DNA from 3 places in the Salinispora goodfellowii genome. Region 2 is predicted to be linked to each of the others. Evidence: riboswitches for the same ligand, from Rfam matches in the RefSeq annotation. Region 2 holds a riboswitch; each other region holds the start of a gene.
The links. Region 2 has a riboswitch for cobalamin ahead of T398_RS13510 (ABC transporter substrate-binding protein). Riboswitches for the same ligand answer to the same signal wherever they lie in the genome.
Positions count from the first base shown of each region.

Region 1: linked by a shared signal. The riboswitch ahead of T398_RS09320 (energy-coupling factor ABC transporter permease) and the one ahead of T398_RS13510 (ABC transporter substrate-binding protein) in region 2 are both predicted to bind cobalamin.
Region 3: linked by a shared signal. The riboswitch ahead of T398_RS18610 (SCO2322-related protein) and the one ahead of T398_RS13510 (ABC transporter substrate-binding protein) in region 2 are both predicted to bind cobalamin.

Region 1 is NZ_JCANTD010000006.1:128,406-138,651, reverse strand. It holds gene T398_RS09360 (sigma-70 family RNA polymerase sigma factor) at 1-548, shown strand, start outside; gene T398_RS09355 (zf-HC2 domain-containing protein) at 604-1,383, shown strand; gene T398_RS09350 (copper chaperone PCu(A)C) at 1,482-2,069, shown strand; gene T398_RS09345 (Dyp-type peroxidase) at 2,066-3,295, shown strand; gene T398_RS09340 (copper resistance CopC family protein) at 3,312-3,926, shown strand; gene T398_RS09335 (energy-coupling factor ABC transporter ATP-binding protein) at 3,988-4,830, opposite strand; gene cbiQ (cobalt ECF transporter T component CbiQ) at 4,827-5,567, opposite strand; gene T398_RS09325 (energy-coupling factor ABC transporter substrate-binding protein) at 5,569-5,886, opposite strand; gene T398_RS09320 (energy-coupling factor ABC transporter permease) at 5,883-6,563, opposite strand; cobalamin riboswitch at 6,593-6,764, opposite strand; gene T398_RS09315 (class I SAM-dependent methyltransferase) at 6,869-7,681, opposite strand; gene T398_RS09310 (radical SAM protein) at 7,678-9,273, opposite strand; gene T398_RS09305 (PadR family transcriptional regulator) at 9,406-9,969, opposite strand; gene T398_RS09300 (hypothetical protein) at 10,056-10,211, shown strand; gene T398_RS09295 (LLM class F420-dependent oxidoreductase) at 10,208-10,246, shown strand, end outside.
Region 2 is NZ_JCANTD010000011.1:47,392-57,637, forward strand. It holds gene mqnE (aminofutalosine synthase MqnE) at 1-1,120, shown strand, start outside; gene T398_RS13495 (hypothetical protein) at 1,158-1,580, shown strand; gene T398_RS13500 (DUF4229 domain-containing protein) at 1,616-1,909, shown strand; gene T398_RS13505 (M14 family metallopeptidase) at 2,025-3,905, shown strand; cobalamin riboswitch at 3,995-4,118, shown strand; gene T398_RS13510 (ABC transporter substrate-binding protein) at 4,200-5,135, shown strand; gene T398_RS13515 (FecCD family ABC transporter permease) at 5,169-6,278, shown strand; gene T398_RS13520 (ABC transporter ATP-binding protein) at 6,275-7,090, shown strand; gene T398_RS13525 (VOC family protein) at 7,077-7,835, opposite strand; gene T398_RS13530 (hypothetical protein) at 8,127-8,285, shown strand; gene T398_RS13535 (M23 family metallopeptidase) at 8,344-9,597, shown strand; gene T398_RS13540 (HelD family protein) at 9,877-10,246, shown strand, end outside.
Region 3 is NZ_JCANTD010000021.1:49,049-59,294, forward strand. It holds gene T398_RS18575 (serine hydrolase domain-containing protein) at 1-1,087, opposite strand, end outside; gene T398_RS18580 (hypothetical protein) at 1,196-1,690, shown strand; gene T398_RS18585 (hypothetical protein) at 1,728-2,195, shown strand; gene T398_RS18590 (CGNR zinc finger domain-containing protein) at 2,604-2,789, shown strand; gene T398_RS18595 (RNA polymerase sigma factor) at 2,792-3,376, shown strand; gene T398_RS18600 (CU044_5270 family protein) at 3,373-4,344, shown strand; gene T398_RS18605 (SCO5389 family protein) at 4,408-4,800, opposite strand; cobalamin riboswitch at 4,995-5,116, shown strand; gene T398_RS18610 (SCO2322-related protein) at 5,215-5,706, shown strand; cobalamin riboswitch at 5,796-5,933, shown strand; gene T398_RS18615 (prenyltransferase/squalene oxidase repeat-containing protein) at 6,068-7,504, shown strand; gene T398_RS18620 (SCO2322-related protein) at 7,501-8,379, shown strand; gene T398_RS18625 (energy-coupling factor transporter transmembrane protein EcfT) at 8,462-9,610, shown strand; gene T398_RS18630 (ABC transporter ATP-binding protein) at 9,607-10,246, shown strand, end outside.

The DNA of each region.
Region 1 (10,246 bases), on a different contig from region 2:
CCGATGTCACCTCGTGGGCTCTCCAGGCAGGACGCGGTGACCAGGCGGCTGCCGCCGCCTTCATCCGGGCAACCCAACAACAGGTCCGACGCTTCCTGGCCGCCCTGATCTCCCCAGCCGAGGCGGATGACCTGACGCAGGAGACCTACCTGCGCGCGCTGCGGTCGCTTCCCTCATTCGCCGGGCGCTCCTCCGCGCGTACCTGGTTGTTCAGCATCGCCCGGCGGGTCGCGGTGGACCACGTGCGGACCGCCACGTCCCGTCCGCGGACGGTCCCGATGACCGACTCCCACGACATCACCGACGCCGACGAGAGCGGCTTCGACCGGCAGGTCGCCCTGGAACAGGTCATCGCGGCGCTGCCGACCGACCGCCGGGAGGCATTCGTCGTCACCCAGGTTCTCGGCCTCTCCTACGCCGAGGCCGCACAGGTGTGTGGCTGCCCGATCGGGACGATCAGGTCACGGGTGTCCCGGGCTCGGGAAGATCTGGTTGTCGCACTACAGGCCCGCTCCGGCGGGTCGGCCCGGCACACCGCAACCGGCTGAAGACCTTCCTGTCCCGCACGGGAACCAACGCCGGCACCGGTCCGACTACCGGTACATGGGGTGTGAGCAGTGGCGCGAGGTGTTGTCGGCGCAGTTGGACGGGGAGGAGACCCCGGCTGAGCGGGCGGCAGCCGACTCCCACCTGGCCAGCTGCGGTGGGTGCCGGACGTGGTTCGACCAGGCGGCGGCGATCACCCGCCGGGCCCGGCTGTCGGTCAGCGTGCTCGGCCCCGACCTCACCGATGTGATCCTGGCCGCACGTCCCGCAACGGCCCCGGCGACCCCGGCGGGGTCAACGTCGCGGCCGCCGTGGCGACAGCGGCTGGTGATCGCCCTGCGCGCGACGCTCGGGCTGACCGGGGCGCTGCAGGTCCTGCTGGGTCTGACCCAGGTCGGTCAGGCGGCGGCGGGCCCGCACATCCACGCCGGCGGACCGCTGGCCTCGGGACACCTGTGGCACGAGGCAGCGGCGTGGAACATCGCCGTCGGTGCCGGGTTCCTGTTCGTGGCCGCCCGCCGCACCCCGCCGACCGGGCTGCTGCCCATGTTGAGCGCCTTCGTCGGCACGCTGGTGCTCCTGTCGGTCAACGACCTGATGACCGGCCGGGTGGAGACCGCCCGGCTGGTCAGTCACGGGTTCCTCTTCGTTGGCTATGCGATCGTCGTGGCCATGTCTCGGCCGGGCCTGCACCCGGACAGCCCGCCCGCCGGCCTTCGCACTGATCGTCCCCGCTGGCGGATCCGGGCCGAGGATGAGCCGCCCCCGCCGGAGCTGCGGCTCGTGCCCCCACCCGTTCCGGGTTCGGCGTGCCATCGGGACAACACGGCGGCCTGAGCGTCCCGATACCGGTGATGTCGCCAACCGAATCACCGGGAACTTTCCCGCCCTGCCGAACCGACCAACAGTCGACACCGAACTCAGAGAGGTCCTACATGCCAAGCAACGTCACCGGTCGGCGCCTACGCCCGGCCGCCCTGGTCGCCGCTGCCCTGCTGACCGCCGCCATGGCCGGTTGTGGCTCATCCAGCGACCCATCGGCGACCAACCCCGCCCCGTCGGAGACGGCAACTCCGGCGGCGGATGCCCCCGCCAGCGTGGTCGGGATCAACGACCCGTGGGTGAAGGCCGCCGACAAGGGAATGACCGCGGCGTTCGCCACCCTGGTGAACGACGGCGACGCCGACGTGACCCTGACCGACGTCAGCACCGAGGTGTCGCCGATGGAGCTGCATGAGATGGCCATGCAGGATGGCGAGATGGTCATGCGGGCCAAGGAGGGCGGCATCGTGATCAAGGCGAAGAGCAGCCACCTGCTCGAGCCCGGCGGCGACCACCTCATGATGCTGGATCTGCAGCAGCCGGTGCGGGCCGGGGATGAGCTCACCTTCACCCTCACCTTTGCCGACGGGCGGACCCAGTCCTTTACGGCGGTGGCGAAGCCGTTCACCGGCGCGGAGGAGAGCTACAACCCCGAGCACGGCATGCCGGATATGTCCATGAGCCCCAGCGCAGCGTCGTGACTGGGAGCGGCCCCCGCGCGGTGAGCCGGCGCGGTCTACTCGCGGGCGGTGCCCTGGCTGCCGGTGGCGCGCTCGGCGCCACCGTGGCGGTCACCGCCGTTGGCTCCTCCGACGACCCCGCTACCCGCCCCGCCGAGCTGGCGCCGGTGGCGGAGATCGGGCTCGCCGTCGAACCGTTCCACGGGCCCCGCCAGGCGGGGGTCGCCACCGAACCGCAGGCACACGCGGCGTTCGTCGCGCTTGCCCTCCGGCCGGAGACGGACCGGGAGGCGCTGGGACGGATGCTGCGACTGCTCTCCGACGACGCCGCCCGCCTCACCCAGGGCCGTCCCGCCCTAGCCGACACCGAGCCGGAGCTCGGGCTGCTACCGGCCCGGCTGACGGTGACCTTCGGCTTCGGCCCCGGTTTCTACCCGGCGGCCAACGCCGACGAGCGGCGGCCACCGTCGGTGGCCGCCCTCCCGGCGTTCCGCATCGACCGGCTCTCCCCCCACTGGTCCGGCGGGGACCTGCTGCTGCAGATCTGCGCCGACGACCCGCTGACCGTCGCGCACGCCCAGCGGGTGCTGGTGAAGGACAGCCGCCCCTTCGCCACCGTCGCCTGGGTGCAGCAAGGCTTCCGGCGCGCGGCCGGGTCCGAGCCAGGGCGCACCCAGCGCAACCTCTTCGGCCAACTCGACGGCACCGCCAACCCGAAGCCGGGCGCTCCCCTGGAGACCGCGGTGTGGGTACCGGACGGGCCCTCCTGGCTGCGCGACAGCACCACCCTGGTCGTCCGGCGGATCAGCATGAACCTGGAGACGTGGGACCTCCTCGGCCGCACCGACCGAGAGTTGTCCGTCGGCCGCCGGCTCGACACCGGCGCGCCACTGACCGGCACGGACGAACACGACGAACCCGACTTACACGCCCTCGGATCGGGCGGGCTCACCGTCATCCCGGACTTCTCGCACCTGACCCGCTCCCACGTCACCGAGGACCGGCTCCGGATTCTGCGCCGCCCCTACAATTACGACGGCGTGCCCAGCGCCGACGGCACTGCGGACAGCGGCCTGATCTTCGCCTCGTACCAGGCCGACATCACCCGTCAGTTCCTACCCATCCAACGACGGCTGGCCGAGCGGGACCTACTCAACGAGTGGACCACCCCGATCGGCTCCGCCGTCTTCGCGATCCCACCCGGCTGCCCCGAAGGCGGCTGGATCGGCCAGCAACTGCTCGGCTGACCTCGACAGGAGAACCATGCGGACCAACGCCCGCCCGAGACCCGCCGGCTTCCTCGCCGCCGTCCTCGCCGCCGCCGCGCTGCTGCTCGTACCGGCCGCGCCGGCTGCCGCGCACAATTCCCTGAAGACCACCACACCGGCCAAGAACGCCGAGCTGGACAAGGCGCCGACCGAGATCACACTGGAATTCCTCCAGAAGCTGGATCCGGCGTTCACCACCATCGTCCTCTCCGACGCCGAGGAGCAGAAGGTCCCGACCGGTAAACCCGTGGTAACCGGGGCAAAGGGCACGATCAGCATCGACGGAACTCTCGCGAACGGCAGCTACACCGTCGCGTACCGGGTAGTCTCCGCCGACGGGCACCCGGTCCAGGGCTCGTACGCGTTCACCGTCGCCGACCCCGCTGGCGCCGAGGCGCCGGCTCCGACGCCGGCGGGGTCGTCCCCCGCGGCCGAGCCCACCACACCGCCGACGGGGCCCGCGGCAACCAGCCCGGTGGCGGCGACCGACAACGACGGCGACGGCGGCGGCGGCGGGATCGGCACGGCGGCGGCGATCGGCGGCGGGATCCTGTTGGTCCTGGTGGCCGGCGGCCTGGTGCTACTGCGCCGCCGACGCAGCACGGCCTGACCAACGGGTGCCGGGCGGCGTGACCGCCGCCCGGGCCACGCCACGCGTCGGGTTGCGGCGATCACCGGTCATCCCCGGTGGCATCGTTGAGCAGCGCGGCGAGTTCGGTCACCGCCCGCGGACGGGCCCCCGCCAGCTCCGGAATCCGGTCCAGGAGCCGGTGCACCAACGGCGCCCACGCCGGCACCAGGTCTGCCGCCGCGAGCAGGCCCCCATCGGCAAGGCCGTCCGCCGTGGCTACCGTCCGCACGCCACCGCTCGAGACCACCGCCACCGCGTCCGCCCAGCGGAAGGCGAGGTCGACATCGTGCGTAGAGAGCACCACCGTCGTACCCGCGGTGTGTAGGTCGTCCAGGGTGCGCAGCAGTGCTTCCACCCCGGCCGGGTCGAGCCCGGCGGTCGGTTCGTCGAGAATGAGCAGCCGCGGGTGCATCGCGACCGCACCGGCGATGGCCACCCGCTTGCGCTGGCCGTAGGAGAGTAGATGGGTGGGTCGCTCGGCGAGCGCCGACACACCGAGCGCCGCCAGCGCCGCGTCGCAGCGCCGCCGCACCTGCGTGGCCGAAAGCCCCAGGTTGACCGGTCCGAAGGAGACATCCTGCCAGACGTTGGCGGAGAAGAGCTGGTCGTCCGGGTCCTGCACGACCAGCTGCACCTGCTGCCGCAGCTCCCGAAGACCGGCCCGGGTGTGCCGTACCCGGGTGCCGGCGACGGCGATCTGGCCCGTGGCGGGCCGCAGCGCGCCGGCCGCCAGTCGGAACAGCGTCGTCTTGCCGCCACCGTTCGGACCCAGCACGGCCAGCCGCTGGCCGGGGTCGATCCGAAGATTGACCCCGGCCAGGATCGATCGGCCCGGCTGGTAGGCGAAGCCCACCTCATCGAACTCCAGTAGCGAGGCGTTCACCAAGGGGACACCAGCCCGGTGCTGACCGTGGCAATCGCGCCGAGCAACGCCGTGGTCGCCGCGACGAACGGCACCGACACCCGGTGCGCCGCCACCTGCACGGCGAGTGAACCGGTGTAGCCCCGTACCGCCAGTCCCTCCTCCAGCCGCCGCGCCCGGTGCAACGCCCGAACGAACACCGCCCCCGCCTGTCCGGCCAGCGACCGGTAGGCGGTCCGCCAGGTACGGAAGCCAAGCCGCGCCGCCTGCGCCTGCCGGACCGCATGCACGCTCTCCACCAGCAGGAAGAGCATCCGGTACGTCAACGCGGCAACCTCGGTGACCGCCGGGGGGATCCCCAGCCGGTGCAGTCGTGGCAGGACATCCGACAACGGTGTGGTGGCGGTGAACAGCAGCAGGCAGGTCAACGCCGCCACGGAGCGGCCCGCGGTCTGTGCCGCCAGCGGCAGGCCGGCGGGGTCGATGGCCAGTCGGGCCGGAGCCGGCATCGACACCAGCAACGGGACCGTGGAGGTGGCCACGAAGAACAGCGGCACCCGGGCCGCCCGCAGCACCACGACCAGTGGCACCCGTGCGGCGGCCAGCAGCACCGCCGCGGCGCCACCGGACAGGAGCGCGGCGGGCCAGGTGGGCAGGGCCACCGCGCAGACCAGCAGCCCGAGCGCGAGCAGCGCCTTCTCGGCGGGGTGCCGACCTCGCCAGGGACCGGTGTGCGCGGCGATGTCGAGGGCGAACACGCTAACCGCGCTGCCGATCGACCGCGTCGCGCTGCCGCTGCCGGGTCCGGGCGACACCGAAGTAGTAGCCGAGCAGGCCGGCGCCGAGCGCGGCCTGGAGAGCAAAGAACGCCGACTCCAGCTCGGCCGACGGCGGCTCGTAGATCGGCGAGAACCACGGCTGGTAGTCGGGGTGGTCGTCCACGATGGCCTGCTCGGCGAGGGCGTCCGCGCCGGAGAAGGGTTCCTCCCCCGACCCCAGGCCGAGCGCCAGCGGCACCACCGCCAGGAGCAGCACCGCGAGCAGCAACAGCAGGTTCACCCAGGAGAAGCGCCTCATGCCCGTACCTCCGCCGCCGGGCGCAGCAGGCCGAGCCGACGCAGGTCGTCTCCGCTGGTCCGACTCAGCAGGCGGACCACCAGAACGGTCAGCAGTCCCTCGCTGATCGCCAACGGAATCTGGGTCACGGCGAAGATCCCGCCGAACTTCGCCAGCGCACCGCCGACGCCGGAGACCGGGTCGGGGAACGCCAGGGCCAGCTGGGCGACGGTGACACCGTACGTCGCCAGGCTGCCCAGGGCCGCAGCGGCGAACACCGCCGGACCCAGTCCGCCGCCAGCGCGACGGACCATGGTGTAGCTCCCATACGCCACCCACGGGCCGACGATCGCCATCGAGAAGATGTTCGCGCCCAGCGTGCTCAGCCCGCCGTGGGCCAGTAGCAGCGCCTGGAACAGCAGCACAATGCCGCCCAGCACGCTCATCACCGGCGGTCGGAACAGCACCGCCCCCAGCCCGGTGCCGGTCGGGTGGGAACTCGACCCGGTCACCGACGGGATCTTCAATGCGGACAGCGCGAAGGTGAAGGCACCGGCCGCACCGAGCAGCAGTTTCGAGTCTGGATCTGCCCGGACCTGCCGGACCAGGGCCCGACTCCCGTGGACGACGAAGGGCGCGGACACGACGAACCACGCCGCCGCCTGTTCCGGAGGGAGATACCCCTCGGCGATATGCATCGAATGACCTTCCCTTCCAGCACCTCGTGGATGAGATCCGTGTCAAGGCCGGTCTCCTGGCTTCCGGATCGACGTTCACTCCAGCCTTCCCAGACCTGGTTGGGCCCAGTGGCACAGTCAGAGATCACTACCCGGTCACAGTGGCGAGGGCCGCGCCGGTCTTCCACCGGCTTCCCGTGCACCTTGACGGCGAGAGGCTATCGGGCACCCGCCCGGACGGCAAGCTGTCGATTCACACCAATCGCTACCCGCCTCCGCCGGCTACGACGAAACCGGACGCCACGCTGCACCACGAGCCGGGAACTTCAGCCCGGGCCAGAGCCCGGTTTCCTGGCCGTCAGGAGGGCGTAGCCGAGCGCACCGTCGGCGACCGCGGCCCGGGCCGCGGCCAAGACCGCCGGGGCCCGGTCGAAGTCCAAGCCGAGCGCCGCCGCCTGATCCGCGGCGGTCAGCCGCAGCACGGTCAGGCGCGCCTCGATCTGGTCGATCATCGTGGTGACCGCGGAGTCGTGCCGTTCGGTGTGGGTTGTCGTCAGTCCTGCGCCCGCCAACAGGGCGACGTACTCATCGAGGGGGCGCGCATCGGCAACGCAGGCGATCCACGCTCCCAACCCGGTCAGTTCGGGGGGCAGCCGGTCGGGGACGGCGACAACATCGGCCAGCCCGAGTTGACCGCCCGGGACCAGCACCCGGGCCAGTTCCCCCGCTGCGGTGGGCTTGTCGGGGAAGGTGCAGAAGGCGCATTCGCAGACCACCACCTCAACCGAATGCGAGTCGACAGCCAGCCGCTCGGCGTCTCCCCGCCGGAACCGCACCTGGTCGGCGAGCCCAACGGACCGGGCCACCCGGGTGGCCACCGCGACGTTGGAGCCGGCGAGGTCCACACCGGTCACCGTGCAGCCGTACTCGGACGCCAGCAGCAGCGCGCTGGCGCCTCGTCCGCTCGCCACATCGAGTACGCGTTCGCCGGTGGTCAGGCCCAGTCGGGCGGCGAGTCGGCGGGTCAGCGACGAACCACCGGGATGGTACGCCTCGCCGAGGAGCAGGGCGACCAGGTCCGAACCGTAAGCCGCGGCGCAGCAGCCCTTCGGATCCGCTGCGGGCTCACTCCTCGTCACCGGATCCGCCGCCCGACGTTGGTGGCGTCCCGCGCCACCCGCCGTCCGGCGGCGACGCCGCCGTCCGGGTGCTGGGCGACCTTCGACCCGTACGGAGAGTCGGTGATCATCGAGCGGAGCGCGAGTGCGTTGGGCACCACGTCGGCGACCGGCACCCCGGACATCTGCTCGCGGACCTGTTCCCGGTAGCCGACCGAGTTGTAGGCGCAGAACGGGATCAGTCTGCCATCCGGGGTGATCTCCTCGACGCAACACTTCATCAGCTGCCGCACATTGAGGGTGTACGGGTCCTGGAAGTCCTGGATCACGATCATGAAGGCCCGGTCGGTCAGGTTCGCCACCGCCTCGGGTAGGTTGACGCCGCAGGCGTCGGCACAGTCCAGCGCCGCGGCGGTCTGGGCGAGGCGCACCTTGGTCGTGTCGGTGCCCATGAACGCCGACGCAGACCACAGCTTCTCCAGTGCTTCCCGGACAGCGGGGTCCGGCACCACCCGGTTGGTGACGTAGTCGAGATGGTCCGCCACGTCGAGCAGCCGGGGAATCGGCACCACCCCGAAATCCTCGGCGCCGGGCGTGCCCGAGGTGAGCAGATAGGTGATCGACCGGCAGGTCGGGAAGCAGCACGGCACCGGGAAGAAGTCCTCGGCCCGGAACCAGTCGGGCCGCTGCCGCGCGACGAGGTGAATGATGTCGGAGTTGGTCAGCCGGGTCAGCGGGTCAAAGGGCGTGTGCCGGCCGGAGTGGGTGACCGGCTGGAACGAGACGCTCCGCACCGCCGGGTGCGCCAGGCCGTGGCTGATGATGGCGCCGAGTTCGTGCTCGTTGAGCCCCCGTTCGACCGCGGCCACCAGGGTGACGGTCAGGCCGGCCTCGGCGCAGTTGTCCAACGCGCGCTGCTTGATCTCACGCAGGTCCCGACCCCGGATCTCCCGGTGTGTTCGCTCGTCGAACCCGTCGAACTGCAGGTAGATGTTGACCGCCCGGCCGGGACGGTTCCGTTCGCCGAGCGCTGCCACGAACCTCCGGTCGCTGGCGAGCCGGATTCCGTTGGTGTTGAGGTTGACGGCCCGAATCGGGCGGACCTGGGCGGCGTCCACGAAGTCTAGGATCTGCCGGTGGATGGTGGGCTCTCCACCGGAGAACATCACCACCTCGGCCTCGCCCTCACTCGCCACGAAGACGTCGAGCATCCGCTCGCACTGCGCCAGGCTGATGGCGTACCCGTCGGGCTGGTGACCGGAGTCGGCGAAGCAGATCGGGCAGTCGAGGTTACAGCCGGTGTTGACCTCGATGATGCCCAGACAGGCATGCTGCTTGTGTTCCGGACACAGCCCGCAGTCCGCCGGGCAACCGTCGCGCACCTCGGTCTGGAAGGTCAGCGGGATCGTGCCGGGCTTGTTGAATCGGGCGCTGTCGAGGTACATCCGCGCGTCGCCGTACACCAACGCCTCGAACTGGCCGTGCTCCGGACAGCGCTTCCGCAGGTAGACCTTGTCGTCGCGGAGGTTGACCTGTCCGTCGACAACCACCTTGCAGACCGGGCAGATCGACTTTGTGTACTCGACGAAAATCTCATCCCGGTCCCGCTTCATGGCTCTCACCATTCCACGCCGCACTGCCCCGGCACGCCGGCTTGGTCGAATACTGCCCGGCGTGGCTGACCGACCGGCAGTGCCCCGCCCCGTGCTGGTGGCCGGGCCGGAGGGTAGCCCGGCACCGGCAGGTCAGCGCGACACCGGGGCACGAGCGCGGAGCAGCGCCGCAACCTGCAGACACCATTCGCGATTTTCCTGCTCGAAGCGACGCCCCCGCAGGCAGGTGAGGTACGGCCCGATCCGGTTGCTCTCGCGCAGGAACGTCTCCTCGGTCAGGTCACCGCGCAGCTGCCGGAGCATCCGGTCGAAGAGTTCCACCTTGGCGGCGGCGATGACCGCCCGCTCCTCGAGCTGGGCGATGACCGGTGCCGGGTCGAGTCGGTCCACGGCCTGGACCACGACGAGCAGGTCCTCCCGGGTCGACGACGGCTTCGACGGCACGGCGGCGAAGGCGGCCAGTTCGGCGAGGCCGGCGGGGGTGACCGTGAACAGCCGCTTGTTGGGGCGGTCGTGCTGGATGACCTGGCGACCAGTGATCAACCCCGCCCGTTCCAGCCTGGTCAACTCGGCGTAGAGCTGCTGGGGTACCGCGTACCAGAAGTTGGAGCAGGAAACATCGAAGATTTTGGCCAGCTGATAGCCGCTGTACTCTCCATCGAGCAGCGCCGCCAACACCGCGTGCCGCAGCGCCATGGCCACACCTCCCGCTCCGGGTGAGGACGGAATTCGGCGGGCCGGCACCGCGTCGCCGACCCTTCCCCCGAACCATACTCAATGATATGACTATTCCTGTTGTGGATTATCGGCGGCAGTTCTCCCGACCGTCGATCCTGCCCATCGTCACCCTGCCCACCGTCACCACGCGGAGCGAGACGGCCCCCACCGGCTTCCCCCGCACCCGGGACTCCCGGGGACCTGGAAGGACACCCCCATGAAGCTTGGCTACACGACCGGCTACTGGTCCTCCGGG
Region 2 (10,246 bases):
GCGGCTGACCCGCGCCGACGGGATCGCCCTCTACGACAGCGACGATCTGACCTGGCTGGGTCGGCTTGCCCACCACCGGCGGACCGAGCGCAACGGCGACCGGGTGATGTTCAACGTCAACCGGCACCTGAACCTGACCAACGTCTGCAGCGCCAGCTGCGCGTACTGCTCGTTCCAGCGCAAGCCGGGCGAGAAGGACGCGTACACGATGCGGATCGACGAGGCGGTCCGCAAGGCCAAGGAGATGGAGGACGAGCAGCTCACCGAGCTGCACATCGTCAACGGGCTGCACCCCACCCTGCCCTGGCGCTACTACCCGAAGGTGCTCCGTGAGCTGAAGGCGGCGCTGCCGAACGTCCGGCTCAAGGCGTTCACCGCGACCGAGGTGCAGTGGTTCGAGAAGATCAGCGGCCTGAGCGCCGACGAGATCCTGGACGAGCTGATGGACGCCGGTCTGGAGTCGCTGACCGGCGGCGGTGCGGAGATCTTCGACTGGGAGGTGCGGCAGCACATCGTGGACCACGCCTGCCACTGGGAGGACTGGTCCCGGATCCACCGGCTGGCGCACAACAAGGGCATGAAGACCCCGGCAACCATGCTGTACGGGCACATCGAGGAACCCCGGCACCGGGTTGACCACGTGCTGCGGCTGCGGGAGCTGCAGGACGAGACCAACGGCTTCGTGGTCTTCATTCCGCTGCGCTACCAGCATGACTTCGTCGACTCGGCGGACGGCAAGATCCGTAACCAGATCCAGGCGCGGACGACGATGGCCTCGCCGGCGGAGTCGCTGAAGACGTACGCGGTCTCCCGGCTGCTCTTCGACAACGTCCCGCACGTGAAGTGCTTCTGGGTGATGCACGGGCTGTCGGTCGCCCAGCTGTCGTTGAACTTCGGCGTGGACGACCTGGACGGCTCGGTGGTGGAATACAAGATCACCCATGACGCCGACTCGTACGGCACGCCGAGCACCATGAACCGGGCTGACCTGCTGGACCTGATCTGGGACGCCGGGTTCCGCCCGGTCGAGCGCAACACCCGGTACGACGTCGTGCGCGAGTACGACGCCGCGCCCTCGCTCGCCGAGCGTCGCGCCGAGCCGCAGCAGGTGTGGGCCTGATCGTGCTGGTCGGCGGTTCGCGTACCCTCGTAGGGCCATGACCGAGCAGCGCAACAGAATTCCCCGGCGAGATGCCGAGGGGCGGGTACTGACCCTGGGTGACCTGCTCGGGGTGAGTCTGGCCGGCTGGGTTGTCGGGGTGCTCGCGTTGGCGACCCTGGACCTGGGCTTCACCTCGCTCAGTTCGGGGGAGTTCGGCCAGGCCAACGGGTGGCTGGCAGTGATCCTGCCGGCCTGGCTCTACTGGGATGACTTCCGCGCCTGGGGGTTTGGCGCCGCCCGGGTGGCGGCGGGCCTGGCGGCCGGAGCCGTGGGGCTGACCCTCGGCCTGGTGGTGGCCGGTTTCACCGCTGACCTGCCGCCGGTGGTCTCCGGCGGGCTGGGTGCGGCGGCCTTCACCGTCGGGTACGCGGTGGTGTGGTTCCACGGGGTGCGGTGGCTCGCCCGGAGGACGGGCTGAGGCCGCCCGTCGACGGCGGAGAACGGAGTACGGAGATGAGCGCGGCGGTCAAGTACACGCTGGGCCGGATCGGGCTGTTTGTCGTCGTGCTGGCGGCCCTCTGGTTCGTGGAGTTGAATCTCTTTATCAAACTGATGGTGGCGTTGATCTTCTCGGCGGCGCTCTCCTTCTTCCTGCTGCGGCCGTGGCGGGAGGAGATGGCCGAGGAGATGGCTGCCGCCACCGAGCGGCGGCGCGCGGAGAAGGAGCGGCTGCGCTCGGCGCTGGCCGGCGAGGACGACGCCGGGACGGACTCGCCGGAGCGGGACGGCGACGCACCGAAGTCCTGATCCACGGGCGCCATTAAATTTACACATGGAAGAACATTGATATGACCATGCGTTGAGTGGTGGAGTGTGCGGTACCAGGCGGGAAAGGTTTCCCGCGCTCGTCAGGAGGTTGTCCATGGCCTTCCGCACCCCCACCCTTCGCCGCCGCCTCGCGCTCGTCGTCGCCGCGGGGTTCGGCCTGCTCACCTTCGCCGCGTCCCCGGTCTCCGCGAACACCACGCCGGAGCCCAGCGGTGAGTCGGCCGCCGTCCAGTACCGGGTGCTCGGCCCGCGTACCGTGACCGACCGCAGCGCGGTCGCCAGCACCGGCGCCGCGATCGACTACTCCGAGCACGGTGTCCTGCACGTCACCGCCACCGCCGCCGAGGCCGCCGCGATCACCCGGCTGGGCTTCGAGCTGGAGGAGGTGCCGGTAACCCCCACCGGCCACGATCACGACCACGGGGACGTCGGCATCTTCGACTTCCCGCCCGCCGACTCCGACTACCACAACTACGCCGAACTGACGGCCGTGGTGAACCAGGTGGTGGCGGAGCACCCCAGCATCGCGCGGAAGATCAGCATCGGCACCTCGCACGAGGGCCGGGACCTGATGGCGGTGAAGATCTCCGACAACGTCGGGACCGACGAGGACGAGCCGGAAATCCTCTTCAACTCCCAGCAGCACGCTCGGGAGCACCTGACCGTGGAGATGGCGATCTACCTGCTAAACCTCTTCACCGACAACTACGGCAGTAACTCCCGGGTCACCAACGTGGTCAACAGCCGGGAGCTGTGGATCATCCCGACCGTGAACCCGGACGGCAGCGAGTACGACATCGCCACCGGCTCGTACCGGTCGTGGCGCAAGAATCGGCAGCCCAACAGCGGCTCGTCCTGGGTCGGCACCGACCTGAACCGCAACTGGGACTACCTCTGGGGCTGCTGCGGCGGCTCCTCCGGCTCCACCTCGTCGAGCACCTACCGGGGCCCGTCGCCCTTCTCCGCCCCGGAGACCGATGCGGTGCGCGACTTCGTGGACAGCCGGGTCGTGGGCGGAGTCCAGCAGATCAAGGCCAACATCGACTTCCACACCTACTCCGAGCTGGTGCTCTGGCCGTTCGGCTACACGTACAGCAACACCGCCCCGGGGATGACGGCCGACCAGTACAACACCTTCGCCACCATCGGCGGGGAGATGGCGGCCACCAACGGCTACACCCCGCAGCAGTCCAGCGACCTCTACATCACCGATGGCAGCAGCATCGACTGGATGTGGGGGGCGCACGGGATCTGGGCGTACACCTTCGAGCTGTACCCCGGCTCCGCCGCGGGCGGCGGCTTCTACCCACCCGACGAGGTCATCCCGGCGGAGACCGCCCGTAACCGCGAAGCGGTGCTGCTCCTCTCCGAGTACGCCGACTGCCCGTACCGGGCGATCGGCAAGGAGGACCAGTACTGCGGCGGTGGCGGCGGCGGGGAGACGGTCTGGGCGGACACCTTCGAGACCGCGACCGGCTGGACGATCAACCCCAACGGCACCGACACCGCCACCACCGGCCAGTGGGAGCGGGGTGCCGCCCAGGCGACCAGCTACTCCGGCGCCAAGCAGCTCACCCCGTACGCGGGCGGTAACGACCTGGTCACCGGCCGGCTCGCCGGCTCCTCGGTGGGCACCCACGACATCGACGGCGGCGCGACCAGCGCCCGCTCCCCGGCGGTGGCCCTGCCGTCGAGCGGCACGCTGACGCTCTCGTTGGCCTGGTACCTGGCGCACTACTCGAACGCCTCCTCGGCCGACTACTTCCGGGTCAGCGTCGTGCACAGCGGCGGCACCACCACCCTGCTCAACCAGACCGGCGCGGCGACCAACCGCAGCGCCTCCTGGTCGGTGGCCAACCTCGACCTGACGCCGTACGCCGGCCAGTCGATCCAGATCCAGGTGGCGGCGGCGGACGCCGCCGGCGGGAGCCTCGTCGAGGCAGCAGTCGACAACGTCACCATCACCGTCTCCTGAATCTGGGGTGGGGGCCCTTTCCCGGGGCCCCCACCCCTCCCCACCTCGTCACACGTCTGCGGCCAACTCCGGGCCCCGGCCCGACCGTGCGCTACCGTGCTACCGACCATCCCGCAGCGAAGCCGGTGGGAAACCGGCGCTGTCCCGCAACTGTGATGCCCCGGGCTTGTCCCGGGGACGAGTCAGGTCGCCTGCGGTCGGTCGCGATACGCGCTCTCGAGGAAGGGTGCCTCGTGGACGGGCACCTCGGTCCCTGTCGGCGAAGCACCAACTCCTCGACCGACAGGAGGCCCGATGTCCAGACGTACCCCCCGGTTCTTCACCGCGGCCCTCGCGGTGGCCGCGCTCGCGCTCGCCGGCTGCGCCGAGAAGACCACGGACTCCCCCGCTGACGACGGCGCGTCCAGCGCCGCGACCTTCCCGGTAACCGTTGGCTCGCTCACGCTGGACGAGCAGCCGGAGAAGATCGTCTCGCTGTCGCCGACCGCCACCGAGGTGCTCTTCGCGATCGGGGCGGGGCCGCAGGTCGTCGCGGTCGACGACAACTCCAACTATCCGGCGGAGGCACCGCGGACCGACCTCTCCGGCTTCCAGCCGAACGCCGAGGCGATCGCCGCCCAGAACCCCGACCTGGTCCTGCTCGCCGACGACCAGAACAAGATCGTGGACCAGCTCACCACGCTGAAGATCCCGGTTTTCCTCACCCCGGCGGCGGCCACGCTGGACGACACCTATCGGCAGCTCACCGAGGTGGGCACGCTGACCGGGCACCCCGCCGAGGCCGCCGACGTGGTCAGCCAGATGCAGGACGACATCGCGGAGTTGGTCGCCGACCTGCCCCAGCGGGCGGAGAAGCTCACCTACTTCCACGAGCTCGGCCCCGAGCTGTACACCGCCACCAGCAAGACCTTCATCGGCTCGCTCTACGCGCTCGCCGGGCTCGAGAACATCGCCGACCCGGCCGACGCGGACGGCGCGAGCGGTGGCTACCCGCAGCTCTCCGAGGAGATCATCGTCCAGGCCAACCCGGACTTCGTCTTCCTCGCCGACACCAAGTGCTGCCAGCAGAGCATCGCGTCGGTCCAGGCCCGACCCGGCTGGGCGACGATCACCGCCGTGCAGGAGGGCCAGGTCGTCGCGCTCGACGACGACGTCGCCTCCCGGTGGGGCCCGCGCGTCGTCGACCTGCTCCGCACGATCATCGAGGCGACCGCGAAGGTCCCCGCGTGACGTTGGAGCTGTGGCGATAGCAGAGGCATCCCCATGCGGCAGGTGGTAACCCAGCGCCCCTCCGGCCGCCCCTCCGGCCGCCCCTCCGGCGGGCCGGCGGCTCGGCCCGCCGGGCTGCGGCCCGGCTGGCTCGTCGCCGGGCTGGCCGCGGTCCTGGTCGCCCTGGTGGCGGGCGTCTCCCTCGGCCCGGTCAGCCTGCCACCCGGCAGCGTCGCGGTCGAGCTGCTGAACCTCCTCCCCGGGGTCGGCCTCGACAGCGGGCTCACCGAGCGGGAGATCGCCATCATCACCGAGCTGCGCCTGCCCCGGGCCGTACTCGGCCTGCTCGTCGGCGGGTTGCTCGCCCTGGCCGGCGGCGCCTACCAGGGCGTGTTCCGCAACCCGCTGGCCGACCCGTACCTGCTCGGGGTAGCGGCCGGCGCCGGGTTCGCGGTCACCGTGGTGATCACCGCTGGCGGGGTCGGCGGGGCGGTCACCGGGCTGCCGGTCACCATCCCGCTGGCCGCGTTCGTCGGCGCGATCGGCGCGGTCACGCTGACCTACCTGCTCGGCTCCGCCGGCGGCCGAAGCCGATCACCGGCGACCCTGATCCTGGCCGGGGTGGCGGTCTCCGCCTTCCTCTCCGCCGGGCAGACATACCTGCTGCAACGCAACTCGGACAGCATCCAACAGGTCTACGCCTGGCTGCTCGGGCGGCTCGCCACCGCCGGCTGGCACGACGTACGGCTGGTCCTGCCGTACTTCCTGCTGACCGCCGTGGTGGTGCTGCTGCACCGGCGGGAGTTGGACGTCCTCTCGGTCGGTGACGACGAGGCGACCAGCCTGGGCCTGCACCCGCAACGGTCCCGCTACCTGCTGATCGCCGCGGCCTCGCTCGGCACCGCCGCCGCGGTCTCCGCGTCCGGGCTGATCGGCTTCGTCGGGATCATCGTGCCGCACGCCGTACGACTGCTCGCCGGCTCCAGCTACCGGGTGATCCTGCCGCTGTCGATGCTCTTCGGCGGGGCGTTCCTGGCGCTGACCGACGTGGTCGCCCGGACCGCCGCCGCCCCCGAGGAGATCCCGATCGGCGTGGTGACCGCCCTGCTCGGCGGCCCGTTCTTCGTCCTGGTCCTGCGCAGCGCCCGGCGGGTGCTGGGATGAGCGCACCGGCGGTGGCGGTACGCGACCTGCGGGTCCGGCTGGCCGGCGTACCCGTCCTCACCGGGGTCGACCTGAGCGTCGCCGCCGGCGAGTGGGTGACCGTGATCGGCCCGAACGGCGCCGGCAAGTCGACGCTGCTGCGCGCCGTCGGCGGCCTGCTGCCCACCGGGGGCGCGGTCTCCCTCTTCGGTACGCCGATCCAGCAGCTGCGTCGCCGGGACCGGGCCCGGGTGGTGGCGACGGTCGCCCAGTCGCCGGTGGTGCCCGCCGGGATGTCGGTCCTGGACTACGTGCTGCTCGGCCGCACCCCGTACATCGCGCCGCTGGGCCGGGAGTCCACCGCCGACCTGGCCGCCGCGCACGATGTCCTGGACCGGCTGGACCTCACCGGATTCCACGCCCGGGAACTGGCCACCCTCTCCGGTGGCGAGCGGCAGCGGGTCTTCCTGGCCCGAGCCTTCGCCCAGGGCGCCACCCTGCTGCTGCTCGACGAACCGACCAGCGCGCTGGACATCGGCCACCAACAGGACGTCCTCGAACTGGTCGACCAGCTCCGCCGGGCGCACGGCCTGACCGTGGTGGCGACCATGCACGATCTCTCCATCGCCGGCGAGTACGCCGACCGGATGGTGCTCCTCGCAGACGGTCACGTGGCCGCTGCCGGCAGCCCTCGGGAGGTGCTCACGACGGAGCTGCTGGCTCGCCACTACCGCGCCACCGTGAAGGTGATCGACGGCGAGCACGGCCCGCTGGTGGTACCCGTCCGCCCCGCCTCCGCATCTGACGGGATGCTGGAGATCAGGGCGGGGTGATCGCGTTGAAGAGCGCGCCCTGTGGGTCGCGCAGGGCCGTGCAGCGACCGGCCGCGGTCTCGCGGGGCGGCACGAGGATCGCCCCGCCCAGGGCGGCGGCCCGGGCTGCGGTCGCGTCCACGTCCGCCACCCCGAAGTACACCGACCAGTACGCGGGCGCGCCGGCCGGGTAGTCGCCGAGCGGTGTGGTCATCCCGGCGACGATCTGGCTGCCGAGGCGCCAGCCGGTGTGCCCGGCCGGACCGGTTGGCGGCTCGTCCGGCTGCCAGCCGAAGACCAGCTCGTAGAAGACCTTCGCGCCCTCCGGGTCGGGGGTGACCAGTTCGGTCCAGCTCATCGCCCCCGGCACCCCGAAGACCTCGCCGCCGGGCATCGTGAACGGCTGCCACACGCACAGCGTCGCGCCCGCCGGGTCGCTCAACACCGCCATCCGACCGCGGTCGAACACGTCGAAGGGGGGCACCACGAGCTGCCCGCCGGCCTCCTCGACCCGCGCGGCCACCAGGTCGGCGTCGTCGGCGGCGACGTAGATCGACCAGATCGGCACCTGCTCGGGAATGGCCGGCAGCCCGGCACCCGCCACCGCCTGGCCGCGGCGGAGGAAGTCGGTGTAACCGTTCGCCTCGGGCTCCGGCGCGATCCGGCCGGTCCAGCCGAACAGCTCCGGGTAGAAGCGGCGCGCGTCGTCGAGGTCCGGCGCGGCCAGGTCAGCCCAGCAGGGGGTGCCCGCCGGAACGATGCCCACCTCAACCCCTCTCGTCCGGGGCGGCCACCGCGACCCGCCCCGGACGACATGATGACACTGCCACAGCCCATCCGGCGGGAAATGGGCAAACGTCAACGCCAAGAGGTGACTCGGGCTTCCGCGCTGCCCTGGCTGCTGGTGGTTTCGCCGCGGCTGGACCCCACGTGGGCCACCAATGTGTTCCGGAGCAAAATGCTTAATCTGTCTCCGAATAACTCTGACTGCCCCGGTCGGGTGAGTTATGTCAGGCTGTGCAGGGTCTCGGCGTACTCAGATCGCTACCATAAGTAGGTGGGCGCCGCGGAGATCATCGTTGAAGCCAGCTGGCCGTCACTGTTGTCGGTGTTGTCAGACGGCAGGCTGACGCCGAGGGCGGCGGCGAGTCTGTATTGGATCACTTCGGCGGGGGTGTATGACCGTGGCCGCTTCAATGCCAGCACGTCTCAGTGAACCCCCGAGGAGACCCATGCCCTCGAAAACTGGAATACGTCGCTCCCTCCCGGCGGCATTGGCCGCACTGGCCCTCGCCGTCAACGGTGCTGTGATGGTCGAGACAGTACGTCCGGCCGAGGCTCGGGCCGCCGGTGTGCGGCCTTCGTTTCAGCTTCCATTCCCGTGTGGCGAATCATGGCAGATCTCCACTTATCGCGGTCATGACGACTACGACGTCGACATGTTCGCGAACAGTGGCAACACGGCCGGCCGATCTATTCTGACCGCCGCCGCCGGCACCGTCTCGTATGCTGGTTGGGACAGTGGCGGCGGCTGGCACGTCCGGCTCAACCACGGCGAGGGCTGGGAGTCGCTCTACCTGCACATGGAGTCACCCCCGCTGGTCTACACCGGACAGTGGGTCCGGCAGGGGCAACTGCTCGGCACAGTGGGCAGCACCGGCAACTCAAGCGCCCCTCACCTGCATCACGAGCAGCGGCGCGACGGCGCCACGGTGGAGGCATACTTCAACGGCGTCCGCTCGGAGATTACGACGGACGGTTTTCCCTCCGGGGAGCCGCTGTCGCCACCGGTCAATGCCGTTAGTTCTAATTGTGGCGACATTTCCATCTACGGGGTCCTGCCGGATGGTAGGCTTACGTATTCGTTGGTCGAGTCGGGTTCAGGTCGGTTCTTGAAGGATGTGACGTCGGATGCGACGCTGGGGTTCACGCCGCAGGCGATGGCGACGCTGAACTTCAACACGATTCTGTTTACCTCGACGGAGGGTGACCTGTATCGGGTCGATGTGGTCGCGAACAATGCGTCGTTGGTGTTCGATCCGCCGGTGAAGATTCTCAGTGGCGGATGGACGCACACTCATCTTTCCTATGACGGTGCCGGGGGTCTGTATGGGCTCACTTCGGCGGGGGTGTTGCAGCGCCACGCAGTGACCGCGACGAAGCCGACTGGTGGTGAGATCGTCAATTGGGTGGCGATCGACAGTGGTTTCACCCTCAAAACGCTGACCACGACTGGGCCGGACTGGATCCTCGGTACGGGTTCGGATGGCCGATTGATGTCGTACAAGATTAATGGAGTGGGTAGCTGGGAGTCCGGCGAGCTCAAGTCGAGCACCCGGCAGAACATCACCCACCTGCTGTCTCCCGGCGCGGGTATCTACTACGGCCGTACCAGCGATGGTGCCCTGCACCGATACGGCGACCGGAACCCGTACGACAACAACGGCAGCGACCTGTACGGGCAGGGCGGGGTGACCGATTCCGGCTGGACCGAGGTCCTGCTCTCCGCCCAACCCTTCGGCTTCTGAAGAATGTGCTTCGGCGGCTTCCGATCGGCAACGGCGGCTGCCAGACGAGACCCGGTGCTCGCCTGACCAGCGGGCATCGGGCCGCAACCCGCACCTCCCGAGCGGGGCTTTCGCCGGATTCGCCGGGCTCGACCACCGGCGGAAACCTGTCGATGGGAGCGGTCGGAGGGGCTAGGCTGGTCGATCCGTGCGCTCCCGCGCCGCGCCGAGGCAACGCCGGTACCCGACGTGGGTGGCCGGGCGGCCAGCTCACCCTGTCGACCCGGAGGAACCGCCGTCATGCCTGCCGACCGCACCGTTGACCGCACTACCGACCGCACCGCTGGCCGCACTACCGACCGCACCGCTGGCCGCACTACCGACCGCACCGCTGACCTCACTGTTGAGCTCGACACCGAGCGCGCGCACATGGCCGCGTCGCGGGCCGCCCTGCACGCGATGCGCGAGCACGCCGAAGCCATGTACGCCGTCGGCGCGAAGATCGCCGGGGACCCCTTCTCCGCCGAGACCCTCGGGGTGGCGTTGGCCCGGCGGGTGGCCGAACTCGCCGACGACCCCCGTACGCCACTGTTCTTCGGGCGCCTCGACCTCGACGGCGTCGCGGTGCCGGCAGGCGAGTCGTTGACCGGCCGGTACCACATCGGACGGC
Region 3 (10,246 bases), on a different contig from region 2:
TCGTCACGTATCCGAAGGCGATCCCACTGGCCGGGTCGGCGTAGCCGAGCGAGCCGCCGTGCCCGGGGAAGCCGAAGGCGGTCGACGACCACCAGGGCTGCTCCGGCAGGGGCAGGCCGAAGCCGAGCGCCGGCCGGGTCGGCACCCGCAGCACCTGGTCGACGCCGTTGGCCTGTTCCCGGGTGGCGGCGGCGAGGGTGGCCGGATCGAGGATCCGGACACCGTCAACCGCACCGATCAGGCCCGCGTAGAAGCGGGCCAGGGACGAGGCGGTGCAGATGCCGTTCACCGCGGGGATCTCCGCCGCCCAGGTGCGGGGGTCGGCGAGGTCGAGCGGCGGGTCGGTCACCATCGTCGACCTGACCGCCAGCGAGGTGGGGTCGGTGAACGCGGCCAGCGCCTCCCGTAGCGCCGCCGGCATCGCCTCGGGGGAGGCGGGCGGGGGGACCGGCTGCTCGGTGATCCGGGCGACCCGGTGCGCCTCGGCGGCCGGTAGGCCGATCCAGAAGTCCAGGCCGAGTGGGGTGGCGATCTCATCGGCGAAGTATCGGCCGAGGCTGCGACCGGAGACGCGACGTACCACCTCGCCGACCAGCCAGCCGTAGGTGAGGCTGTGGTAGCCGTGCGCCGTTCCCGGCGGCCAGGCGGGTGCCTGGGCGGCCAGCGCGACGACGATCGGTTCCCCGGTGAGCGCCGCCGTCAGCGGGACCGGACGGTCGAGCACCGGCAGCCCCGCCTGGTGGGACAGGAGCCAGCGAACCGGGATGTCGCCCTTGCCGGCGGCGGCGAACTCCGGCCAGTACGCGGCCACGGGGGCGCCCAGGTCGAGCTGACCGCGCTGGGCCAGCAGGTGCACGCACGCCGCGGACGCGCTCTTGGTCGCCGAGTAGACCAGTTGGAGGGTGTCCTCCCGCCAGGCGTGGTCGGTGGCAGGATCGGCGACCCCGCCCCAGAGCCGGACCACCTCCCGGCCGTGCCGGTAGACGCTGAGGGCAGCGCCGATCTCGGAGCGTGCGTCGAAGTTCGCCTGGAACGCCGTCTGGACCGGCTCGTATCCCGGCGCGACGGTGCCATGTGCCACGGGCATGGATTCCCCTTCGGAGTGCCGGCTCCGGATGCCAGCCACCCGAAGCAACGCCGTCAAGGTATCCTTACCGCATACGTCAGGCAACCCTGACGGGCATATGCTGATTGGATGACGGAGGAGATGGTTCCGGGGCATGCCGAGCTCGTCGGATTCCGGCTGCCGGACGGGGCGCTGCAGACCACTGGGGCGCTGCAGACCGATGCCGCAGCGCCGGCTGACGCCGTCGGCTACCGGGCCGGATGCAGCTGCGGCTGGGCCGGCAGCCGGGACTACCCGGCCGCCGATGAGGGGCGCTGGATGGCCACCTCCGAGTGGGGCGGGCACATCCGACCCCTCCTGGCCGCCACTCCACCCGGCTGGCTGCTCAACCGCTCCGACACGCTGCGGGACGGCGTCGCCGAACTGACCACCACCTGGCCACTACAGGCGCTCGGCATCCTCGCCCAGGTGGAACGCTGGCAACGGCCCCTCATCGAACAGGCCGTGACCCAGGCGCGGGCGACCGGACTCTCCTGGGCCGAGATCGGCAACGCGCTCGGCATCAGCCGCCAGTCCGCGCACGAGCGCTTCCGCAGGATCGCCCCACCGAAACCCTCCAGCTAGCCGGCATCTCCACTACTACTGAAGTAGTGTTGAGGTCATGTCGATGCCGTTAGAGTCGGTTCCGTTCTCGGAGCTGCTGCGCCAACCGACGGAAACCGCCGAGCGGCTGTCCCGCGCTCGCGCGGTGCGACTACGGCGCCGGGACGCCACCGACCTGGTGCTCATGTCGGCGGAACGGGCGGTAGCTGAAGGTGAGGTGGTCGACCTGACCGCTCGGCTGCTGGCCAGCCTGGCACGCCAGGAACCCGACCTGGTCCGAGAGACGCTGCCCACTGTGTTGCCATGGGTGCGGTTCCTGCCTCCTGGAGAGGCCGAGCAGATGGCCGGTGAATTTGTCACCACGGCAGAAGCCGCTGCGGCGGTGGGCAACACCACGGCGTTGTCACAGCTACTCGCCGAGTGGCGGCACACGGCCGAAGTCCACGCCGACCCCGACCTTCACCGAATCCTCGCCACCCCGAGTTCCGACGACTTCGGGCCGGTCGATCTCCCGGACAGCGAGTGAACGCCAAACGCGGCGATCGGGTCGCACCACCTCCACGTCCCGGCGCCTACACCCTACGTTTCGCTACAGCTGACGCAGCAAAGGGCTGGGAAGAACTCTGTCGCCAGGCAGCCGCCAACACCCGGGCCGCGTTCGACAAACTTGAATCAAACCCCTGCCCCTCCCCACCGACCAGCCGCCAGCACCCCCTCAAGGGATCCCTCGCCACCTGTAAGCACAACGGGAAGACGCTGCCGCAGTGGCAATACGAGGTCACCGCGGGGGGGCCGCGTCTGGTACGTGGTTGACCACGACACCCGCACCTGCTGGCTCAGACACGCCGGCACCGGACACCCCAAGGCCACCGACTAACGCATAGGACGCCCTGATCCTGGAGTCGGCTGGTGTGGCCGGCTGCCGGTCCGGCCCATGCTGAACTGGCCGGACGAGTCGACACCGACAGTCGCCTGGCGCTGCGTGCGCTACTTCGTCAAGGAACATCCGCGCCAGGCGTGGTGCAAGCCGTCCTGCGGCAACCGCGCTCACGTGTCCCGGCACTACGAGAAGTATGTCCGCGACCGGTGGGAACTTTGGGCTGCCTGCGGACAGGTGTAGATGTGACAGCTGAGATGCGGGTCCGGATCCGGGCCGGAGACACCGACGCGTTCGGTGAGCTATTCGATGAGCATGCCGAAGCGGTTCGTCGACACGCGTTGTGGAGTGAGGGCAATCCGACGCACGCCGAGGACGTGGTCTCGCTGACCTTTCTTGAGGCGTGGCGGGTCCGCGAGTCCCTGTGCCCGGAGGGAGAGGGCCTGCGGCCGTGGTTGCTCGGCATCGCCACCAATGTGCTGCGCAACCGGCGGCGGACCGCGCGCCGGCACCGGCAGGCGTTGCGGCGGCTGCCATCCGGTGACTCGGTCCCGGACTTCGCCGACGAGGTGGTCGGCCGAATGCACGACGCCGACCAGGTTGCCACAGCCCTGGCTGCGCTGCGGACACTCCGCCGAGCAGACCGGGAGGTCTTCCTGCTCTGCGTCTGGTCGCAACTGGACTATTCAGCTGCCGCCGAGGCCCTGGGCGTACCTATTGGAACCGTGCGCTCGCGGCTGTCCCGGGCTCGGACCCGGCTGCGAGCACTGACCCACCAAGAGCTGGTGCGTACCCGAATGATCCCCGTCGAGCAGGGAGAGTACCGATGAGCGAGCCCACCGCTCCCCGTGTGCCGGCCATGCCGGCGACGCGCCGGCAGACACTGCGGCGGCACCTGATAAACGAGATCGAACGGCCGGTCCAGCGGTCACGGCGGAGGTTGTTGCTGGCGCCGGCAGCGGGTGTGCTGGCGGTCGCGGTCGGGGTTGCCGCCCAGCCGTGGCAGCTGGACCACCCGCCGTTGACCGTGGCGGTCCAGCAGGGGAGTCACAGCGGCGCGACCCTGCTCCTGAATGAGATGGCTGCAACGGCCGCCTGCAAGCGGGGCCCATCGGCTGGCGAGGGCGAGTACGTCTACGTCAAGAGTCGGGGGGCGTACGCCGAGTTGGGCAATGGTCCGGCCCAGCTGCAACCGATACACGAGCGGGAGATCTGGATCCCACGGTACGAACGAGGTGACGGACTGCTTCGCGAGCCACTCGTCAACTTGCCGATCATCGGCGTGATTCCGGAACGGACGACGCTCACGAACATGACGCCGAACGCGACGGCTGTCGATCTACCCACTGATCCCGATGAACTGCTGGCGAAGCTCTACCGGGAGCGGGATGAGCGGGGCCAGGGAAGCAGCCGCGATGGCGCGGCGTTCACCGCGATCGGTGACATTCTGCACGAGTCGTTGGTGCCGCCGCGGACGAGCGCCGCGCTCTATCTGGCTGCGGCGAAGATTCCGGGGGTTGAGGTGGTCCGTGGGGTCACCGACGCAGCCGGCCGACCGGGGATAGCCGTCGCGCGCACCGAAAGAAGCCGACGAGACGAGTGGATTTTCGATAGACACACGTATGATTATCTCGGCCAACGCAGCTACCTCGTGGCGGACACCGCCGACGGACCAGCCGGGACGGTGTTCAGCACGACCGCAGTGCTGCAGCGGGCCGTGGTGCCGAAGCTCGGAGAGCGCCCGGCGCCACAGCCGACACCGGTATGCGGCTGGGAGCAGGAGCGCGGCGGCGGCTGATCGGGGGTGCCCGGCGGGCCGGCGGAGGTGGATCACCCCGCCGGCCACCGAGCGCTAGCCGGATCAACAGTTGCGCAGCTCGGGAGACTGGTTGAGCAGCTGACCGCGGACGGAGATGAAGCGGCGGTAGGTTTCCGAGTCGACCGCGGAGTGCCGGAACGCCGCGACCCGGTGACAGTTCTGGAAGGCCAGCTTGACGCCGAAGTGGCGTTCAAGGCTGGACCGGATGGCGTCGCTGGCCAGCGCGCGCAGGAGCTGACCCCGCTCCTCCTCGGTCGGCGGCGGGACGACGTTGTCGGCGAACTCGGCGTCGGAGGACGCCAGCTCCGCCGCCACCCGGCTGACGGTCTGCCAGGCGTACGGCAGCGAGTCGCGGACGCAGGAGACGAAGGCGTCGTCGGCAACGGGGCCCGACTCGGCGGCCCGCAACAGGTCCGGTGGCACGGTGAGAGACATGATCCTCCTCAGTTGATAATGATCGCGGTTTTCATTACTGTTGCGTGCTGAGCACACCACGCAACGTCCACCGCGTCAATGACGCCACGTGGTGTGGCTCCGTCGGATTCACCCGATGCGCGGTCCTCAGGACATGCGCCCACCTCAGGGCCGTTTGACAGCGCCGCTCGCAGCAGCCCAGACTGTCGCGACAACTCAACCAACGCGTGCGTGCGGGGGAAGTCCGGTCAAAATCCGGCGCTGGCCCGCAACGGTAGGCCGTCGAGGTTCATCTGCGACGGCAAGCCCGAATACCCGCCACGCTCGCGCACCCCTACCCACCCGTCGTGGCCCACGGGTCGGAGGCCCCGACCCGACGCTGACCAACAGCGCTCGGCTGGGTTCTGACGACCGCAGGGCGGAAAGGCACTCCTGATGGTCGTGTCCCACCTTCGATCCACACTCCGCACCCGCGCCGCCGGCCTGTTGGCCGCCGCCGTCGCCGGGATCGCCCTGACCGCTGTCGAGCCCGCCCCCCAAGCCGCGCGAGCCGACGCCTGTGCCGGCACCTCGGGCGTCACCGTGGTGATCGACTTCACCGCTTTCGGCGGCGAGGTCGAGGTCGCCTGCGCCCCCGGCGACCCGGACACCGGGCTGACCGCCATCCAGGACGCCGGCTTCGCCGTCGAGGGCACCGCCCGCTGGGGTCTTGCCTTCGTCTGCCGACTCGGCGGCCTGCCCACCCCGGACGTCGAGCCCTGCATCGACACCCCGCAGGCCAGCGGGTACTGGTCGTACTGGCACGCGTCCAGCGGCGGTGACTGGGAGTACAGCGACAAGGGCGTGCTCAACTACGACCCGGCCCCGGGCAGCGTCGAGGGTTGGTCCTACGGTGCCAGCGAGCCGCCGAGCATCCCCGCCCCCTGATTCACCCGCGCCGCTGGTGTGACCAGTGGCGCACCCCGGGTGCCCGGAACTGTCCTGGCGTCGTCACACGCCCTAGCGGTACGGTGACGGGCACCCGGTACACACTGGGCACAACTGCATAAGTCCCGCGTGGGGGGAAGCCGGTGCGATGCCGGCGCTGACCCGCAGCCGTGAGCGAGAGAACCCTTTCGCGAGCCGGAATGCCCCGCCCGGGACGAGCGGCTTCCACTGTCGAGGTCTACAGGGTGAAGTCCGGTCCGCCGAGGTCTGTCCACCCCGCTCACCGCAGTACGCGGAGCGGGGTTTTCGTATCCCGGGTGCTTGCCGGAGCTCACCGACTGCTCTAGAAAGGCACCCCCTCATGGCCCTGTCCCGGCGCCTCGCCACCGGTCTCGGCGCGGCCGCGGCAACCACCCTCGCCGCGGTAGCCGCCGCCCCACTGACCGTGGTGGCGGCCCCCGACCCGGACCACGCCGCCGCAGCCCGCGCAGCGGCGTCCTGGCTCGCCGACGAATTCACCGATGGCGTCCTGCCCGGCCCGATCAACCCGGAGGACTGGGGGCTGACCATCGACGGTCTCCTCGCGCTCGCCGCCACCGGGGTCGACCCGTCGACCCGGCAGGCGGCGACCGCCCAGGTCGCGGCGAACGTGCGCGCCTACAACAGCTACGACCACTGGGGCATCGAGGGCTTCACCGACGGCGGGGCGACCGCGAAGCTGCTCTACGCCGCCTCCGCCTCCAGCGCCGACCCCACCGACTTCGGCGGCTACGACCTGCGGGCCGAGACCCTGTCGCTGATCGCCGGAGCGGACATCGACCACCAGCGGGGACGGATCACCAGCGCTACCACCCCACAGACCGGCGCAGACCCCAGTAACACCTTCGACCAGTCCTTCGCCGTGCTGGGCCTGACCCGCAGCGGCGGCGTACCGCAGGACGCGGTGGACTTCCTCATCCGGCAGCAGTGCGCGGCGGGCGGCTTCCGCCTCTACCCGGACACGGCCGACGGGCCCTCGCCGTCCTGCGACGACCAACCCGACGCCACCCTCGACGTCGACTCGACCGCGATGGCCGTGCAGGCGCTGCTGAGCGCCGCCGAGGACGGTGCCACAAGCGCCGCCGACGCGGCCGCCGCCGGCGCGGACTGGCTGGTGTCCCAGCAGCACACCGACGGGTCGTTCGGCGGCTCCGGGCCGACCACCGGAAAGAATTCCAACAGCACCGGCCTGGCCGGGCAGGCCCTCGCCGCCGCCGGACGCGACCCGGCAGCCACCGAGGCGGCGGTGGCGCTGGCCGCGCTCCAGCTGACCGCGGCGAGCGGCGGGGCGGCCGCCGCGGAGGCGGGCGCCATCGCCTACAACGCCGACGGGCTCGCCGCCGCCGTCGCGGACGGGCTCGGCGACAACAGCCGGGACCAGTGGCGTCGGGCCACCGCCCAGGCGCTGCTCGGGCTCGCCCAGGTGCCGCTGGGTCGGATCGGCCTCGACCCGCCGCCGACCGGGCAGCCCACCCCGACCGGCACCGCCTCGCCCACCGGATCGCCGACCGGCACCGGATCGCCGACGCCGACCGCCACCGCCAGCCCGACACCGAGCGCCACCGGGACCGCCCCGCCGGAGCCGCCCGCCGCGTCACCGACCGGCAGCGCTCCGGTGACTCCCACACCGACCACCTCCAGCCCCGGTGGTGGGCTGCCGACCACCGGCGCGGCGATCACCAGCTACGTGCTGCTCGCGGTACTGCTGCTCGGTGGCGGCGTCGGGCTGCTCATCCTCGGCCGTCGGCGGGCGAATTGAGCCGCAGGACGCTCCGCGGCTCAGTGGCCGTCGCCCTGGTCGCCGCCGGCTCGGTGATCGGGCCGGGGAGCCCGGCGGTAGCCGCCGGGCTCCCCGGCTACTGCCCGGACGCCTCCGGCGTCACCGTCGTGGTCGACTTCAACGAGCTCGGGGGCGGAACGGTTGTCCGCTGCGCCCCGGGCAGCCAGGCCACCGGGCTGGCCGCACTGAAGGGCGCCGGCTTCCCGATCACCGGCACGCTGCGCTGGGGCGAGGGATTCATCTGCCGGATCGAGGGCAAACCGTCGGCGGACGCGGAGAAGTGCGTCGACACGCCGCCGGCCAGCGCCTACTGGTCGTACTGGCACGCCCCGAACGGTGGCAGCTGGACCTACAGCGACAAGGGGGTGCTGAACCGTACGCCCCCGGCGGGCAGCTTCGAGGGCTGGTCGTTCTCCCTCAACCGCGACCCCAACGACGCGCCCCGCCCCGGGGTCACCCCGCGCCGCCCCGCACCGCCGCCCGCCTCGCCACCGCCGGCAGCACCGCCGACGAGCGACGTACCGGTGGCACCGCCACCGGCGGGCGGAGACGTAGCGCCGCCGCCCGCCGACGGCGGTCAGCCCGGGGCAACCGGCGAGCCGACCACCGTTGATCCGTCGACTTCGGCCACCGCCGCGCCGTCCGCCAGCGCGGCAGGCCACCCGTACCCGGAGACTGCCACCGCCTCGACGCAGCCGGGCTCCGCCGACGAGCCCGTGCGGACCGACGCCGTTGCCCGCGAGGAGGGGGGCGTACCGCTGGGCACGCTGGCCGGGGTGCTGCTGCTGGCCGCCCTCACCGCCGGGGGCCTGGTCGCCGCCCGACGACGACGGGTCGCCGACCCGGATGACTGACGCCACGGCGGACCGCCACGCGACCGCCAATCGCCGGATGACTGACGCCACGGCGGACCGCCACGCGACCGCCAATCGCCGGATGACTGACGCCGCGGTGGACAGCCCCGCGACCGCCGATCGGTGGTCGGCCCGCTGGTCCGCCTGGCGACTGCCGCGCGGGCTGCACCCGGGCGCCTGGTGGCTCTGGGCGCTCGGGCTGGCGACCGCGGCCAGCCACACCACCAACCCGCTGGGGCTCACCCTGCTGGTCGCGGTCGCCGCGCTGGTGGTCGTAGCGCGACGCGGGCACGCCCCCTGGGCGCTGGCGTTCCGCATGTACGTCTGGCTCGGCGTGGTGATCGTCGCGATGCGGGTGGTGTTCCGGATCGTCTTCGGTGGCGGGCAGGGCGAGCACGTGCTGGTCCGGTTGCCGGAGATCCCGCTGCCGGAGTGGGCGGCGGGTATCCGCCTGCTCGGGCCGGTCGCCGCCGAGCAGGTCCTCGGCGGGTTCTACGACGGGCTCCGGTTGGCGACGATGCTGATCTGCCTGGGGGCGGCGAACGCCCTCGCCAACCCGAAGCGGCTCCTCAAGGCCGTACCGGGAGCGTTGTACGCGGTGGGCACGGCGGTGGTGGTCGCCCTGTCGGTCGCCCCGCAGCTGGTGGAGAGTGTGCTGCGGGTCCGGCGGGCCCGCCGGCTGCGGGGTGCCTCCGGGCGGGGGATGCGGGCGTTTCGGGGCATCGCGCTGCCGGTGTTGGCCGACGCGTTGGACCGGTCGCTGGCCCTCGCCGCGGCGATGGACTCGCGCGGCTACGGCCGGACCGCGGCGGTACCCGCCGGGCAGCGGGCGGTCACCGGCACGCTGGTCCTCGGCGGCCTGCTCGGCGTCTGCGCCGGCACCTACGGGCTGCTCGACACCGCCGGGCCCGGCTACCTGGGGCTGCCGCTGCTCCTCGCCGGGCTGGTCGCCGCCGTGGGCGGCATGCTGCTGGCCGGCCGCCGGGTCCGCCGCAGCCGCTACCGGCCGGACCGCTGGCGGCTGGCCGAGCTACTCGTCGCCGGTTGCGGAATCGCCGCGGCCGGCCTGACCGTGCTGGCCGGCACGGCCGCCCCGGAGCTGCTCTACCCCCCGGTCAGCCCGCTCACCTGGCCCGAGCTGACCCCCCTGCTGCTGCTCGCCGTCGCCGTCGCGGCCGTACCGGCCTGGCTCGCGCCGCCGCCGACACCAGTCCCGAAAGATCACGCATGATCACATTTGACCGGGTGACCGTCCGCTACACCGAGGACGGACCGCCGCCGCTGCGGGGCGTGACGCTGACCGTCGAGGAGGGCGAGCTGTGCCTGGTCGCCGGGCGTACCGGGGCCGGCAAGTCGACCCTACTGCGGGCGATCAACGGGCTGGTGCCGCACTTCACCGGCGGCACCCTGCACGGTTCGGTCACCGTGGACGGCCGGGACACCCGCCGGCACCCGCCCCGCGACCTCGCCGACGTCGTCGGCGCGGTCGGCCAGGACCCGCTCTCCGGGTTCGTCACCGACACCGTCGAGGAGGAACTCGCGTACGGCATGGAGCAGCTCTCGCTGCCACCGGCGGTGATGCGCAAGCGGGTGGAGGAGACGCTGGACCTCCTCGGCATCGTCGGGCTGCGTGACCGGCCACTGCGGACCCTCTCCGGTGGGCAACAGCAACGGGTCGCCATCGGCGCTGTCCTCACCAGCCACCCCCGCGTCCTGGTGCTCGACGAGCCCACCTCCGCGCTGGACCCCACGGCCGCCGAGGAGGTCCTCGCCGCGGTCACCCGGCTGGTCCACGATCTCGGCGTCACCGTGGTGCTGGCCGAACACCGACTCGAACGGGTGATGCAGTACGCCGACCGCCTGCTCT